DNA from 2 places in the Paenibacillus sp. B2(2019) genome. Region 1 is predicted to be linked to the other one. Evidence: predicted binding sites of a transcription regulator. Region 1 holds the regulator's gene; the other holds the start of a gene.
The links. The regulator LexA, encoded in region 1, represses DNA repair genes until DNA is damaged. The targets are predictions, from matches to a motif close to CGAACATATGTTCG.
Positions count from the first base shown of each region.

Region 1 (8,641 bases):
GAGGGGTGTTATATTTGGCGAAGATTTTTAATGAAAATACTGTTTCATTTAAACAAAAGTTATCTCCGATCCCTGAGTTTGCTTGGCATACGAGTGAGAGGTTAGCTGAGATCGCTAATTCTAAACATCTTGTCTTCGACATAAGATCGCTTGATCCAGATAAGTATTCCTTTCCTTATCATTTTCATAGAAACGCTGAAGAAATATTTGTGATTTTGACGGGAAAAGCGATGTTAAGAACTCCAGAGGGTTTTAGTGAGGTTTCTGAAGGTGATGTGATATTTTTTGAAATGGGACCTGAAGGAGCGCATCAACTTTATAATCATACGGATGCCCCTTGCAAGTATCTTGATCTCCGAACGAACCAGGGCATAGATGTTTGCGAATATCCGGACTCAGGTAAAATCAACATTCTCCCCTATCAAGAAATTTATCAGGCGGATCAACAAGCGGACTATTATAAAGGAGAAAAGCAGGTAAGGGAGAAATGGAACGGAATGGAGGATCACACTTGATTCAAGATCGATGGTTCACAGTCACGAAAATTGATCCAATTACTTATGCAATCAGTGAATATGGACATTGGGAAAAGGTGCACTCTTTTTTGTTGTTAGGGAAAGAACAAGCGGTGTTGATTGATACGGGATTAGGCATCGATAATATAAAAAGAATAACGGATCAGTTAACGGATTTACCTATCACTGTCATCACTACACATGTGCATGCAGACCATATAGGCAGTCATGGACAATTTGAGACGATCTATGTTCATAAAGAGGATGAGGATTGGCTAATTAATGGAATACGAGGTTTGACCCTTGCCCAGATCAGAAAAGATATGAGCCGAGATATTACTCTTCCTGTTCCTGAGACGTTTGATCCTAATACGTATACACCTTATCAAGGGAAACCAACAGCTCTATTGCGAGAGGGAGATGTGCTTGATTTAGGCGGGCGTAGATTAGAAATTTACCACACACCGGGTCATTCGCCAGGTCATATTAGCATCTTTGATCATGCCAACGGGTATCTGTTTACAGGGGATTTGTTGTATGATGTTACGCCAATTTATGCTTTTTATCCCTCTACTAGTCCGGCAGATTTAGTGGCTTCTTTAGAAAAGATTGCGCAAATTCCAAATGTATCTCAAGTATTCGGCTCTCATAATACGTTGGGTCTAGATCCAGCTATTTTGCAAGTGGTTATGAAGGCAGTTCGTGAATTACGTGAACGGGATCTTGTTGCTCATGGTACGGGCATTCATCAATTTAACGGATTTAGTGTGCAATTTTAAAATGAATGTTGGATGCAGCGAAAACGGCCCTCTCAAAAGGACCGTTTTTTTGTCTTTCCTTAAGGTTTTCAAAATTTCTAATTGGGAAAGGTAAAGTGAAGTAATAATAGGCGGAAGGGGGGCATTCATTCGGATACGATCGACCTGAAGAACGCATGTAATTGTTGGACTTGGGAGTAAGCTTCTTTGTATTGATTATCGGATTGTTGAATGGGCAATAAGCCTGGCAAGAAGGAAATACTATACACAGGTATTTCATTGCTGTTCATATATATTTTAAGCGTAAGTTCCTCAATAACATCAGCCTCTTCGTCACCGCTATTAACCACATTAATATCCGCACTTGAAGCAGTTGATTTGCTGTTTTGTTGTCTTTTAGATACTTTTGAAAGGGTTAGTGCGTTAACAACAATCTCTGATCCCATTATATTGTCGAACGAGTATAGCTTTGCTATTGCCTTTTTGCTTGTTTTCGGATTGCTGGTACCTATTGCTATTTTTTTATAAGGTTCATTAAGGGCGATCAAGTGAGATTGATTGGGCGGAATGAATGTTTTGGTGAATATAATATTAAAAGATGAGGTTGCGTTTAACAGCTTAGAAAGTTCAGAAGAAGTAGATAGTTTTTTTAATTCTATAATAACGGCACTTAGAATTAAGACTCCTCCTACAATGGCAAACATATACATCAAGAAAATCAGCATGTAATCACACCTCCAATGATCTCAGTAGAGCAAGATTTATTGCTTATTGAAAGATATGCCTGAATTCTCTCTACTAGTATCTGTTAAGAGCGAAAATCGTGGGAATTTAGGAAACGACTACTGATTAGAAAAAGAGAAAGCACCCAGAGATCTGCCGATTTTGCAAGCTGAGTGCAAAATTGGGGCAACTGCTGGAGTGCTTTGTTGAGAGCATTTAAAATAAATATGTCAAAATCATAAGAAATTGAAGGCTGTGATTTGATCAGTATAAACAATTAGCTGTTTGTATTCGATCGGAGATTCATAGTGAGTATAGGGTCTTACAGAAACATCATTAAGGACTACAAAGTTATAGCTGAAATTTTTATCGGGATGTTCCGCACCTAAATAAGATATGTATTCATCTACAATGACATCATCCATTAGAGATTTTAAGTCAAAAACATCCTCTTTATTGGAGGTGGAAGGGGAGATGGTCCCTTGAATACTGCCGAATGAGGTGAGTAAATTTACTTTTTTTCCACTCGCTTGATCGTTATTTAACAATAAGCCAGAGAGTTTAACAAGTGCATCGACTTTAAAATCGACGAGGGTTCTAATTTTTGAGTTGTTCAAAACGAGACACTTCCTTTCAATTTGAAATCCTGTTAACATTATTCGACATATAACCACATAATTCCTATTAGGTCATCAAAAATACATAAATACAAACACGCCCCCTCCAGTGAACCATGAGTGAGGCGTGTTTATCTATAGAGATAGATTTAATTCCTGATCGTTACTCGTGTTCCAATCGGTACAATCGCAGCTAGTGCTAACACATCTTCATTGTACATACGAATACAACCGTGGGATACTTCGTGCCCTATGGATGAGGGATCATTATTTCCATGTATCCCATAGTGAGGCTTAGATAGCCCCATCCAAAAGACCCCAAATGGACCACCTGGATCGGGTTGTTTGTTGATGATTGTGAATTCACCGAGTGGTGATTGAGTTAACATTTTACCGATTCCGACTGGGAAGCCCCTGATCACAATGTCGTTATCAAGAAGATAAAGCATACGCTGCGTCAGATCAACTATAATCCGGTAATTTGGCATTGTGCAACACTCCTTTCTAATTAAGATATGAGCAGGATGCCTAAACGGTTATTCATTAAAAATGGTCATTTTAGCTTATGGGAACAAATGTTCTATGATTGATAAATAGGGTTTGATAACAGTTAAAAAGCTGTTCTGCATTTGCAGAACAGCTTTTTAAAAAATAAAAGAAAGTTTTATTTTTACGATATACCCTATCCTTATACTTCTCGTAGAAACGGATACCGTCCTTTAAAGGGCGGTATCCGTTTTCGCATGGTAGGAGTGCATACTTAGTGGATATCTCGAAATAATCCGATAACTCTGCCGAGAATGGTTACGCGATTAAGGCGAAGAGGCTCGTACGCCGGATTCTCCGGCTGAAGACGTATATGATCACGTTCTTTATAAAAAGTCTTAACGGTTGCTTCATCTTCTTCGGTCATAGCTACAACGATATCTCCGTTATCAGCCGTTTGTTGTTGACGAACAATAACATAGTCGCCATTCATAATCCCAGCTTCGACCATACTGTCACCTTGAACCGATAACATAAATACTTTGTTATCTCCAACATAGTGAGTTGGAAGCGGGAAGTAGTCTTCAATATTCTCAGTAGCAGTGATAGGAACCCCGGCGGTAACCTTACCTACGACAGGAATGCGAGCGACGGTTTGCGCGAAATGATGGACATTCTCGGAATCCTCTTGGCCAAGCAATTCTATCGCACGAGGCTTCGTTGGATCTCGACGGATAAGTCCCTTCTTCTCTAGCCGATCCAAATGACCGTGAACTGTGGAGCTGGAAGCAAGACCAACAGCTTCTCCAATCTCCCGGACGGAAGGAGGATAACCCTTGCTGCGGACTTCGCTACGTATAAATTCCAGGATCGCCAGCTGGCGACTTGAAATCTTTGACATTGGAATCAACCCCATATAGTAATGTTTGGGAAAATTATAACATAGAACTACCGTTCGCACAAACATAAGTTCTAACTATTATAAATATTAATTCGAAAGAGTTAATAAATGGTAGTCTTGTATTGATTGCGTTTCCTTCATCTAAACGATAAGAGTGATTCTTTATATGAAGAATATGGTAAATAGTAACCTCTGAAAAAAAGAGAACAATTGTTCTAAAATAGTATTGAACAAAACACATGTTCGTGTTATTATAATTTCAAAAGTAAGAACAAGTGTTTGGAGGATGATATTCATGTTAAAATACAGTACATACCGTAGCATCTACGATAAAGCCCCAGTGGTTGAATCTTTAGGACATAATCCTATTACCCGTTATTCAGCTCAGATTAAAGAGATTACAGAGTTTTTGCTTGAAGGCTTGATGCGTTTGTTCCGTAGAGATTTTGTTATTAAACTGACATTGATCATCGTGCTCGTACTATCAGGACTTACAGTAGTAGGTAATGTATTTGCAGGATCTACTACTTTAATGAAGGATGAGAAGCGCGTAGTGGTTGAACGTGGAGATACACTTTGGAGTATTGCTCTTGAGAATAAACCTTCTGATATGAAAACGGCTGTATATATAGAAGGAATTAAAAAATCCAATGGCATTAAAGGTAGTCAGATTAATGCTGGAGATATTCTCACTTTACCTATATATTAATATTCTAAGAACATAATAAGAGGACATGAAGAGCTTGCAGGGAGTAAACCTTGACAAGCTCTTTTTCTCATGGCAGAGTTAGAATTAATTTATAAGGGGAGGGAAAGTTTTGAATATTGATGAGTTGGTCGCGCGTATTAACGAATTGGCACGCAAACAGAAGAGCGTAGGCCTTAATCAAGAGGAAACGGCGGAACGCGCCAAGCTTCGTGAAATTTATTTGGGGAATATTCGCAATAACTTCCGAGCACAATTGAATACGATTGAATTGGTCGATAATGATGAGCATGAACAAGGTAACAAGGGGCGTAAGCATTAACACCCTGTTCCTTTTCATAGATATTACTGGATGACTAGGGGGAACGCATATGGCCCGTTCTTGGGAAAGAATGGTTCAACGCAACACGCAGCAAATTAATAAGCAAAGAAAGAAACAGGGGAAGGAAACGATTTACGCATCTAAATCTAAATCTCCTGGTAAGAACAGTGAAACCTTTAAAGGCCGTAACATTGCATTTCCAGTAGTGTTATTAGTGCTTGGTACTATGTTTTGGATGGTTGGTTCAGTGGACCAGGCCAAAGGTAATGGTATGCTAATGAACTGGTTAGGAGTCGTTTTGTACTACTTACTAGCGGCACTTCTGTTCTTCCGACGTCCGTACTTGAAGGTAGAGAATGCTAGACTATCTACTATAAAATTCAACCGCGAACGTTATCTGCCAGCTTCTGATATTGAGAAAATCATCCTTTCGCGTGGAGCTGTTGTAATTAAGCATAAAGGCAAACGCACGAAATGGATTTTTACCAGACTTATGAATCGTTATGATACCAATGCAATGGGGACTCGACTGGAAGCATTCGCAAAAGCTCACCAAATTGAAGTAGTTCACGAATAGAAATTAACCAGCCATGGGAGAGGGAGACCTGTAATGCCAATTTCCGCCGTACTATTTGACCTTGATGATACACTGCTCTGGGATGATCGGAGCGTTAATGAAGCATTTCGTTCTGCATGTGAAGCCGCTGGGGATACGATTGATCCACAAGAACTGGAACTTGCGGTGCGTAAAGAAGCCATTGGACTATATGAATCCTACGAAACGAACCCGTTTACAAAGATGATTGGGATTAATCCGTTTGAAGCACTTTGGGGGAACTTTACTGCAGGTGAACAGCCGGAATTCCGTCAATTGGAGCAGCTTGCACCGGGATATCGTAAAGAGGCATGGCGTCGCGGTCTTGCAGCACTTGGTGTAGAGGACGAAGCTCTTGCTGAGACATTAGCAACCAAATTCGCAGCAGAGCGTAGAAATCGACCTTACATCTATGAAGAAACGATTCAGGTGCTTGAAGAACTGAAGGGGAAAGTGAAGCTATTGCTTCTGACTAATGGATGCCCTGCATTGCAACAAGAGAAACTAGATGGCGTACCTGAAATCGTTCCTTTCTTTGATCACATCGTGATTTCTGGAAGCTTCGGCAAAGGAAAGCCGGATAAGGAAATTTTTCTGCATGCCCTAGAACTTTTAGATATTGCACCTGAGCAAGGAGTTATGGTCGGAGATAAGCTTACAACGGATATTCGTGGTGGGCTGGCAACAGGTTTGACTACAGTTTGGATTAACAGAAAAGGCAAACAGCCAGATCCGGAAATTCAGCCGGATTATGAAATCAAACATCTTGGAGAGCTTCTTTCATTAGTCCAATCTTTATAAAATTGAGTAGAAGAGGCTTTCATTCATTTAAGCTTTAAGAAGGCAGTGAGTTCCTAGGTTACTAGGAGACTTGCTGTCTTTTTTATATCTACATCATATTTAGTATGTTAGATGAGATTTACTAGTATATGATTTAAGTCACAAGAGTTTAGCTGAATTGATGCGAAATACTGAAAAACCAATAATAATGTGTATAATAGATGGAGAATGTATAACATGAATTGGTAGATTCTTAGTAATCAATTCGACTGGGAGGAATCTAAATGAAGATTTCAAAAACAATAGTTCCTTTATTATTAGGTGCAACACTTTTAGTATTGGGAGGATGTTCATCAGACCAAACTAAACATTCTGGCGTACATAATATGAACATGAACATGGACATGTCTATGGAACCTATCAAGGTCGAGTTACATTTGAATCCTGAAGAGGTTGTTGTAAATCAGAAGGTGACCTTTGAAGCAGTGGTGACGCAAGACAACTTGGCAGTAGATGATGCGAAAGAAGTTCTGTTCGAAATTGTGAGTAAAGATGATAGTGAACAGAAAATTGAATTTAAAGGGAAGCTAGTCAGTGATGGAATCTATCAAGCAGAGGGAACACTAACGAAAGAAGGACAATATATTGTTACATCACACGTAACTGCTAGAACTCAGCATTCTATGCCTAATAAAGAACTCTCTGTAAAACCATAATTAAAAGAATAGCAATTCCGTTGATTACAGATAATGCAGAGTGGAAAGGAAGGCTTTTCGAAATTCCTTTATTCTGCTAAACTTACTCTAATGTTTTACTGGGGGGACTATACGTTGGCTAAATATACACTTGAGGAAAGCTTACAACAAAGAATATTAATTCTAGATGGTGCAATGGGCACAATGATCCAACAGGTGCCTCTGACAGGTGAGGATTTTGGTGGGGAAGAATTGGACGGCTGTAATGAAATGCTAGTATTAACTCGTCCAGAAGTAATTCAGACGATTCATGAGCAGTATCTTGAAGCAGGTGCTGATCTCATTGAAACAAATACATTTGGTGCAACGTCTGTTGTACTTGCTGAATATGATATTCCGCAACGGGCTCGTGAAATTAATCTGGTTGCAGCAAAGCTAGCCCGTAATGCCGTTGATAAATATGATACACCAGATCGTCCCCGCTATGTTGTAGGTGCGATGGGTCCTACAACAAAGACACTCTCTGTTACGGGAGGCGTGACTTTCCAAGAGCTCGTTGATAGCTACGAGGAACAGGCAGTGGCATTGATTGATGGTCAAGTAGATGCGTTATTGCTAGAGACCTCTCAGGATACTCTGAACGTGAAGGCTGGAAGTATAGGTATTCGAAATGCATTTGAGAAGACGGGTATCAAACTGCCAGTGATGATTTCGGGAACAATAGAGCCGATGGGTACCACACTTGCCGGTCAGAACATTGAAGCATTCTATATTTCTTTAGAACATCTGAAGCCTATCTCTATAGGCCTGAACTGTGCGACGGGTCCAGAGTTCATGCGTGATCATATTCGTTCACTTTCTGCAATCTCTTCAGCGGCTGTGAGTTGTTATCCGAACGCTGGACTGCCAGATGAGAATGGGCATTATCATGAATCTCCTGATTCTCTTGCGCGTAAAATTGCTGCGTTTGCAGAAAAGGGATGGCTTAACATTGCGGGAGGTTGTTGCGGAACGACACCGGAACATATCCGTGCTATGTCGGAGGCACTTTCGCAATTCCCTCCACGTCCGCTTGCAGGAAATCATCCACCGGCACTTTCTGGGATTGAGCCTATTTATATTGAGAACGACAACCGTCCATACATGGTTGGTGAACGTACGAATGTATTAGGGTCGCGTAAGTTTAAACGTCTAATCGTCGAAGGTAAATATGAGGAAGCCTCAGAAATTGCCCGTGCACAGGTGAAGAGTGGTGCTCAAGTTATCGACGTCTGCGTGCAAGATCCGGACCGTGATGAGATTGAAGATATTAAGTTGTTTCTAGAATTAGTTGTAAAAAAGGTTAAAGTTCCTTTGATGATCGATACTACCGATCCGAAGGTTATTGATCTGGCATTACAGTACTGTCAAGGTAAGGCGATAATTAACTCCATTAACCTTGAAGATGGTGAAGAAAAATTTGAGCTGGTCACTCCATTGATTCATAAGTATGGCGCAGCTATCGTAGTGGGTACGATTGATGAGACAGGACAAGCAATCAAGG
Region 1 is NZ_VTZR01000025.1:287,255-295,895, forward strand. Features, by position in the region: gene PAENI_RS26455 (cupin domain-containing protein) at 15-515, shown strand; gene PAENI_RS26460 (MBL fold metallo-hydrolase) at 488-1,294, shown strand; gene PAENI_RS26465 (hypothetical protein) at 1,420-1,998, opposite strand; gene PAENI_RS26470 (hypothetical protein) at 2,233-2,613, opposite strand; gene PAENI_RS26475 (L,D-transpeptidase) at 2,763-3,101, opposite strand; gene lexA (transcriptional repressor LexA) at 3,374-4,000, opposite strand; gene PAENI_RS26485 (LysM peptidoglycan-binding domain-containing protein) at 4,296-4,709, shown strand; gene PAENI_RS26490 (DUF896 domain-containing protein) at 4,819-5,028, shown strand; gene PAENI_RS26495 (hypothetical protein) at 5,078-5,605, shown strand; gene PAENI_RS26500 (HAD family hydrolase) at 5,639-6,424, shown strand; gene PAENI_RS26505 (FixH family protein) at 6,688-7,119, shown strand; gene metH (methionine synthase) at 7,294-8,641, shown strand, end outside.

Region 2 (8,641 bases), on a different contig from region 1:
GAAGCGATGGTGATTGGAAAAGCGATATCCGAAGGCTACAAGGAATTTGATACGATTGTTGCGGTAAGGCATTCTGATCCGGACAGCGAGGAAAGAGAAATTAAAGTAGTTTCTCCCTGCGGGATGTGCCGTGAGTTAATTGCTGATTACGGGAAGGATTGCAAAGTTATTGTATCCGAGGACGGCCGGTTAGCTAAATATGATATTTCTGAATTACTACCGCTGAGATATACGAGGTAAATTGGAGATATAGTCAGGAGCCGCCGGGCTCCTTTTTTTATTGAGCCGTGAATTTATTCAGCAGTTCCTTACACTGTCCTAAATTAAATTACAACTTCATGTCCATTCGCTGAGTTCATGTCACTAGTATCCCCATACTATAACTTAAAAAAGTTAAAAGGATGTGAGAGTGGATGGAACAGCGCAATCTTCGAAATATGGTTGATTCGGCATCGAGGTTTGTGAGCGATGTTCAGTGGCAAATAGCATATCGTAAATTGCAAATGGCTCCGGCGGATTCGGAAACGGTACCTTCTGCTCAGAAATTGTTGAATACCCTTTATTTTCTGCAAGGAAAAGGATGGATTAGTGGACAACATGATTATTTGGAGAGCGCGGATGAGTTCAATGGGAAGCTGAAAAATACTAGCGGGCAATACGCCGCCCTTCACGGCTATGAGCTGGGGGCAATCAATAATCAGACGGCGGCACTAATAGACAATCAGCGGGATTGGGTCGTTAGCAGCGCTATTCGCTGGTATAAAGCCGGTGGAATCGTAACGATTAGCTATCACGCTCAGTTGCCAGGGACTGCGCCAGCTTGGGATAACGTATCTACGAGCATAAGCAACGCTGATTTTGACAAATATATAACCCCGGGTACCTCTCAGTACAACGCACTGATCGCTGATCTGGATAAGATAGCCCTTTCTTTAAAAAAACTAAATGATGCAGGTGTTCCTGTGCTCTGGCGGCCGTATCATGAAATGAATGGCGGATGGTTCTGGTGGGGGAAGAAGATCAACTACGTGGGACTGTGGAACCTTATGTTTGACCGTTTTACAAGCTATCATAAGCTGCATAATTTATTGTGGGTCTGGAGCCCAAACGCCAAAAATCAGTGGAGTGATGACCCTGCCGAATACTACCCAAGCGGTGACAAAGTAGATGTGCTGGCACTAGATATCTATGATGGGGATTTTAAGGGGAGTCACTATGATAGTCTATGGGATCTGGGTCGTGGAAAAGTGATCGCGATTGGAGAAAATGGAGAGCTACCGTCCCCTGCACTACTATCTAAATCACAGCCCAAATGGTCTTATCAGATGACCTGGGGCAAGCTTCTTTATGAGAAGAATACCGATGCGGTAATTAGAGCCTTTATGAATGACAGCTTTGTATTCACGCGGGAAGAGTATGCTGCTGAGGCGGCAATTGTAGCCGCTAAGGGAGACAGTGTGCTGCAGAGTGGACTATGGGGGCAATATTACAATAACATGACTCTTAGCGGCGCACCTGCGCTGACGCGAACCGATGCTAACATCCAATTTTCGTGGAAACAGGGTTCCCCTGATCCAGCCATTCGTGTCGACGCTTTCTCTGTACGGTGGAGTGGAAAACTGACTGCAGCCTATAGTGAAACCTATACCATTTACTCCTCCTCTGATGACGGGGTACGGGTGTGGATTGATGGAGGGCTGATCATTGATAGCTGGGTGAATCAGAGTGGACAGGAGCGAAAAGGCAGTGTAAATCTGATTGCAGGTAAGCTGCATGAAGTAAAGGTGGAGTACTATGAGAATGAGGGGGACGCGCGAATTGTATTGCAGTGGGAAAGTCCTAGCCAACTCAAAGGGATTATTCCAGCAGGAGCTTTTTATCTTCCATAAGACGATATCCGAACTGATTCGAGCATCGGAATATTAGCGAAAAAGCCCCGGATTTCGGGGCTTTTTTAATGTGAAAGGTTCTTAGATTTGTTCACGGTAGCTAATGTTGTTGGCGATCTTCTCGTCACGAACAGCTTTGCGCAGAACATCTTTGACGGTTTGGGCATCATGGATTTTTCGGAAAAGAAGCTGAGGCGCTGAGGCATCATCAGAAAATACAGTTAATGTACCGATGCCGAGCATCCGGTCCATGATAGATTGTGCTACGGATAAATCGCGTACACGCAGTAATTCGATTTCTTCGACATTTTTACCGATAAGTCCAGTCTTTACCATAATGCGCTGGCTTGTAATGGTGTACGTAGTCGTGTTTAGGCGTACGATTCCTTTGAGGCGATCAGAGATACTGGCTGGTTTGCCTTTCCAGAGCACGACTTCTTGAGTAGCGTTTGGATTTGCTGATGGACGGCGGGCGGTCACTGGAGCAGTGCCGTCAATGCTAGATCCGCATTCTCCACAAAATTTAGCGCCCTGCTTATATTCTGATCCGCAGGTTGTGCAATAAGGCATAAATACTCTCCTTCCCTGATTACAATTGAAATAATTATAACATAATAGTCATTTTACATAAATTTCATTTGCGCTTTACACAAACCGACATTATTCTGTTAAGTGGAGGGATAAATAATGAAAAAAGTGTTACTAATAGGAACGCTAATGCTGACTGTCATCCTTAGCGCCTGCAGCAATAATAATTCAACTTCATCGGCTCCTGCCTCGGAAGAAGAAGTGCAGGAAACCGTACAAAACTTCTACAATGAAATGTCTAAACTTGATGAATTAGGAAAATCATCTTTAGCGGAGTTCAACGAAGCTATTGCTGCTTATTCAGCAGGAGAACTTTCGGACAGGCAGTTGGAGAAGAAGATTAACGAATTCCAAAAGACCGCAACAGACCTATCCAATCAGGCTGAGAAAGTGAAAATTTCCTCTAGCTTGCCCGAAGACATTCGTAAACTGCTTGATGAGTCCAAAATTGCTTTTCAAAGTGCTTATTCTCTAAAAGAACAGGCCTCTCAAGGTGCTGATTCCGCAGAGGTCACTGCTGAGAAGTTCGAGGAATTGAATCAGAACGCTGACGTCGCGATGCTATACGGCATTTCCAAGCTTAATGAAGCAAGAGAAGCAACAGGACTCATCGATGCTGATGGTCAGTCCACCGCTGAATCAGAGAAAGTTCAAGAATAGATCGAAATTTAGGCGCTGAACAGTTCAACTGTCAGCGTCTTTTTGATGCGATTTTGAGCTTGAGTAGAGGTAACACTGCCAATCCTATAAATAAGCCAGCTACGATTCCTTTTGTGAGGTCTGAGAGGGTACTGCTTCGATATACGAGGGGGTATAGACACAGGAATAATACGGGAATTAGGATGAGCAGGGCATTGTTTTTTTTCAATTGGAAAGCTCCTCTCATTTAGATATTAATTATTATACAACTTTTAGATAAAAGAGGAGGATTTTAAAGTGGTATCTTTTTCCTGATTATTGATTATTCAGCGAAGGTGTGGATATAATACAAACATACGTTCGTGTGTAGCGGAATAAGTATAGAAATTAGGGAGGGGTTACCATGGGCAAAAAGCTGGAGAAAAACGGACTGTGGGAAAGCAGTCGCATGATGCTGCCGGAGCACAAGGTAAGAATTATTAGGGATGAACGGGAGACCCTGCGCCGCATTAAGCCTATTCTAGATGAGCAGAAGCTGGAGGAGATCGAATGTACACTTGCTTTATCGTTACGGAGTCATGTGCGCGTCACTGTTGTGGTGTTTGATCCTTTTGAGAATACGACAATTAGTGGTTTTGTGACTTCCATTCACACCCACTCGCGTGAGTTTAAGCTGCAGTGGGCGGAGGAATGGAAGTGGATCAATGTAGATGATCTAGTGGAGGTTTACATCGTCTAATGCTGAGAACCGCTGACTTCACTTTTTTCATAAGCAATTAGGGTCACCGTTGGGTTGCCGGTCAGATTTGCAATGGAAGCTTCGGCATTTCGAATAATTTCGAGTGCTTCTTCCTGCTCGCTCAGGGCAGCAACTTTATAGCTATCGCTATGAATGTCCATATGTGTTCCCACCTTTCGCTAATATTTTGCCCTTTTTTGTAGAAATGATCCAAGGTGAAGAAGCTATGAATAGGTGCTTTTCAGGGGAGATCTCGGGGATACCGGGGTCTTTTTTTAAAATATAAGAAAGTATAAGTTATGCACCTATCCTTTATGTCTTATATTTCTCGCTTAAACGCTTATCGTCCTTCCTTATAGGGACGCCGAAGACGTTTATGCTTGTATGCTAAGGCAAGCAGGGGTATTAGTACAAGCGAATGGGGAAGCGGGATCATTGATTATACCAAGGGGTGATTCTATGCTGACTTTAGATCAAGTGAGGGACAAATCGGCGGCGAGGCTTGCTGGGCTTCATCCTGTTTTGGCAGCAGGGGCGAAGGCTTTGATACAGCAAAGCTATGCCAGAGGAGTACCCATCGTTATTACTCAGGGATTGCGGTCGATTGCTGAACAAAATGCCTTGTATGCGCAGGGGAGAAGTAAGCCTGGACCTGTAGTTACCAACGCCAAGGGTGGAACCAGCTATCACAATTATGGCCTTGCGTTTGATTTTGCGCTTTTGCTGCCGGATGGAAAAAGTCTTTCCTGGGATATGAATCGTGATGGTGATAAAGATAAAATAGCGGACTGGCAAGAGGTTGTACAGGTGGGAAAACAGCTAGGGCTTGAGTGGGGAGGAGACTGGACGTCTTTTAAAGATTATTCCCATCTGCAAATGGCCTTCGGCTTAACCACGACTCAACTTCGGGCAGGTAAACGTCCTACGACGGATCAGGTCAATGAAGCTTTAAAAAGAATTACTGGGGAGGATGACCAGGTGAACAAAGACGTTAAAGTAACGATAACCTTAAACGGCACTAAACTTACGGATGGTGTTCTTGATACCGGCATAACATATGTACCCGTGCGTGCTCTGGCTGAGGCGCTTGGAGCAAAGGTTACGTATGACGCAGCAAGCAAGACAGTGAATGTAGTAAAAGAGTAAAGCTATTCATGTATAGACAGTGCCACCCAAGGGGAAATTATCAGTGATCACTAATTATAAAGGGAGGCATAACACTGTGAACAAGCTGATAACAAGCCTTGCATGCGGTACTGTACTGTCAATGAGTATAATGGGAGCTAGCTATGCATCTAATGCCATCGGATCAGCAGCTTTAGGCGGTATCCCCAACGCTAATACTGGTATGGATGGTACCGTGAATAACACTCGGATGATGAATACGGATGGCAATCTAATGAACGGCACCACGGGAACGATGAATCAGAATGAGAGCATTATGAGAGATAAGATCCGCACAGGGGAAAATTATAGACCTAACACCAATAACTACAATGAAAATTACACCCGGGATAACTACAACAGAAATACGGTAACTCCACTATCCAACACTACAACGGATGGTAGATATCGGGCAACCAGCACAACTACAAATACTGGGACTACCAGCAGAGGATCTAACTGGGGCTGGCTCGGATTGCTTGGACTCTTGGGCCTCGTCGGAATGAGAAGCAGAAGTGACGAACGCAGATAATCGGCATGCCTAATAACCCGTGTCGGCATATGCTGGGACGGGTTATTTTTAATGTGATAAAACTTTTTTTGAAAAAGGGATTGCGCGTTATCGATATTCATGATATTATATTTCTTGTCGCGTTATACGTAAACATCGTATGAAGCTTCAACACATAATATGCCGGGGTGGCGGAACAGGCAGACGCACAGGACTTAAAATCCTGCGGTACGTGAGTACCGTACGGGTTCGACCCCCGTCCTCGGCATCACAGTGAAAACCTTGAGAAATCAAGGTTTTTTTGTTTTTCTTGATTATTTTCAAAAGGGAATTGTATTTAGAACAATTATTAAGCGCACAGGATTTACTCCTTTAATTATGGAGTTTTGTCATGAAAGGTACCCAATTTACTAGCAAGTTCCTCTTCCCCGGTTAAGACCTCGACCATGATGCCCGCCCACAAGCGAAATCCATACTCCTCCTCTGAAAGTCGCTCTTTCCAAATCTCTATGATTTCAGATGTTTAGCGCCATTTGAACCAATATGTTTTTTTAATTTCTTGCCAACGCATTAGATAATCAGAATGAGAGGCGACTTAATTGACAAAGAAGAGATGGCTAACTATTTTTATGTTGTTTATAGTCTTATTATCGGGTTGTAAAAAAACAACTCAGATACTTTAAGTGATACACCAACAGCTAAGGATGAAGAGTATAATCTGATGATTACAAATAACAGTCCGTTGGATTTAAAAAGCGTAGTTGTTACTGTTGATGAAAAAGATACCATCCAAATGGACTCTTTGATCGATAGTAATATTAAACTTGGAGAAGTTGCAAAGTTCCGGATGAAAAATGGAAAACATGTATTTAAGGTTACACTCAATCGGAAAAAATTACTCAGTAAGTAGAGAATTCACCGAAATTTTTAGAAAAGGAATAATTGTTGACTATGAAGTGATAATAGAAAAAAACGAAGTATCTATCAAAAAAATTAAAGACAATGAATAGATTGACTGTAGGAAACAGATATCATCAAAAACTTAGTCTCTTCTGAACAAAACACTAACATAAACGATATAGTCATTAATCTTTCAGATTTTCTAGAGGGTATGACAGGAGAGCTCCTAGTTAAGAATCCGATAAATTACTTGTTCAACTCTACTTTTGATGACATTAACTTAAAAGGCATCCCCTACCTTCTATAGTTGCATTCGTCCATCGGCAGCGATGGTAGTTGATGATCTCATTTTTCCAAATACGCATCTTTTTCAAACCACGCCCTGTTCACACCAACGGTTAAATCCATTCGTTGCAGCTTCGGCATTGGGTGAATAGTTATACCAAGTAGTAAAAGCTTCTTTCCGTTCCCAACATTTTCGTAGGAGCGGAGAGTAACCGAGTAATTCATCCAGCGTTTTCTTACTCTCTGCAGATAGAGATTCCACTTGGAGATTAAAGAGACGATGGTTGGCTTTGAGCCATGCTTTTGCCCGTGGCGAAAGCTCACTCTGTATCGTTTTACGAACCTCTTGCAGGGCCACAATAACATAGCCATGGACATGAAAGCGATCAGCGGAGTCTGTTAAGAGAGTTTACACAAAAGATTTGACAGACCCTGAAGTTCGTCAAGAATCGAAAGATTCATAAAGAAACGCCATCCTTTCCTATAATTCTACAGAAAGGATAACGTCTTTTTTTGCTTTATGGGTAGTGTAAAACCTTAGCTTGATAGCGATGGGGTAGCGTCAGGAAAATACGGTTATCCTGACGCTACCCCGTATACAAGTTAAGTTACAAACAACTAATTTGAACTTAATGCATTATTGACAGTTGCGCTGTCCACGATTTGAATAAATTTTTTAACCTTATCATTCTCATCAAATTCATATAGATGGCAAAAGTCTGCTATAAATGATTTTCCTGTTGCTTTATACGTTCCACTATATTTTCCGTAGACGATAACAGTGTGATTATTAAACGCATAGATTTCATCTTTTGCAGAATAGCCATCCCATTCGGTTCCAAGGCGTTCATGTACGTTTTTCACTACTTCATCTGGACCTACATAAGTACCCGCATAAGGAAATCCAGCAGCTTCTGTCCAAGATACATTATCACTTAAATACATTTTGAAGGCATCCAATTTTCCTTCACCGGTTAATACATACGTTTCATGTAATAATTTTTGGTATATATTCATAACATTACCCCCAAGGAATTTCTTTCGTTACAACTTTTGCACTTAATTCTAATACGCCTTTATTTGCATAGCCTGGATATGCTGCTTCAAGCTTTGCAACAAAATCCGTAGAAGTTTTACTTTCTTCAGAAGCTTTAATTGCAGTTTTTAGATAATTGATAGTTGCAATAAGTGCTTGATTATCTAAGGATTTTTCAATTGAACCATGGCTTGGTACGATTATGTTAGCATTTAACCCTTGTAACACTTTCAAGTTCTCAATCCAAGCTTCCATTGCTTCTTTTGAGCTAGTATCTGCTATGAAAACATGTATTTCGTTGAAAATATCAATGCCACCAATCAATAATTTCAATTCTCTGTTAAATAAGCTAGTTCTGTAATTATCTAAACCTACAAGTTCAAAAGTTAAACCTTGAAAGTCAATGGTTTTTTCTGTAAATACTTGAGGCAATACAACATTACTTGGTGCGTTCTCTCCAAGTGCATCTTTCCAGACTTTTAATTTACCTAAGACAGAATGAACAATATGTTCAACAGTGGATTCTGTGGCATACGCAATGGCTTCTGGAAACGCTGCTTTAATACTTTCTAACCCAAAGTAGTAGTCCGGATCTCCATGAATAATAAAAATTTTATCTAAATATAAGTTATTTTTATTTAGGTAATCAACAATTTCTTTCGAATCGGATTGAGTAAATTTCGTATTTATTAAGAATGCATGTCCTGCTTTTTCAACTAAGGTTGCAGTCACCATAAAACTATTTTCTTCAGAACTAAATATCGTCAATTTCACATCATTTTGATTCATTTCGATTGTTTTAAACATAGAATTTTATCTCCTTTTTGGTGAAGTTATTTAATAATCAATGAAGTTTTATTAGTTGAAAGTGAGTTATAAATACCAGTACT
Region 2 is NZ_VTZR01000024.1:18,403-27,043, forward strand. Features, by position in the region: gene PAENI_RS21440 (cytidine deaminase) at 1-240, shown strand, start outside; gene PAENI_RS21445 (glycosyl hydrolase) at 414-1,889, shown strand; gene PAENI_RS21450 (PH domain-containing protein) at 1,971-2,459, opposite strand; gene PAENI_RS21455 (hypothetical protein) at 2,577-3,137, shown strand; gene PAENI_RS21460 (YolD-like family protein) at 3,520-3,855, shown strand; gene PAENI_RS31945 (hypothetical protein) at 3,852-4,016, opposite strand; gene PAENI_RS21465 (M15 family metallopeptidase) at 4,315-5,001, shown strand; gene PAENI_RS32685 (WGxxGxxG-CTERM domain-containing protein) at 5,078-5,551, shown strand; tRNA gene PAENI_RS21475 (tRNA-Leu) at 5,713-5,798, shown strand; gene PAENI_RS21480 (hypothetical protein) at 6,252-6,440, shown strand; partial or broken gene PAENI_RS21485 (ISL3 family transposase) at 6,724-7,106, opposite strand; gene PAENI_RS21490 (nuclear transport factor 2 family protein) at 7,334-7,732, opposite strand; gene PAENI_RS21495 (MBL fold metallo-hydrolase) at 7,737-8,558, opposite strand.
Region 2: the regulator LexA is predicted to act here: its motif matches at 3,466-3,479, upstream of PAENI_RS21460 (YolD-like family protein).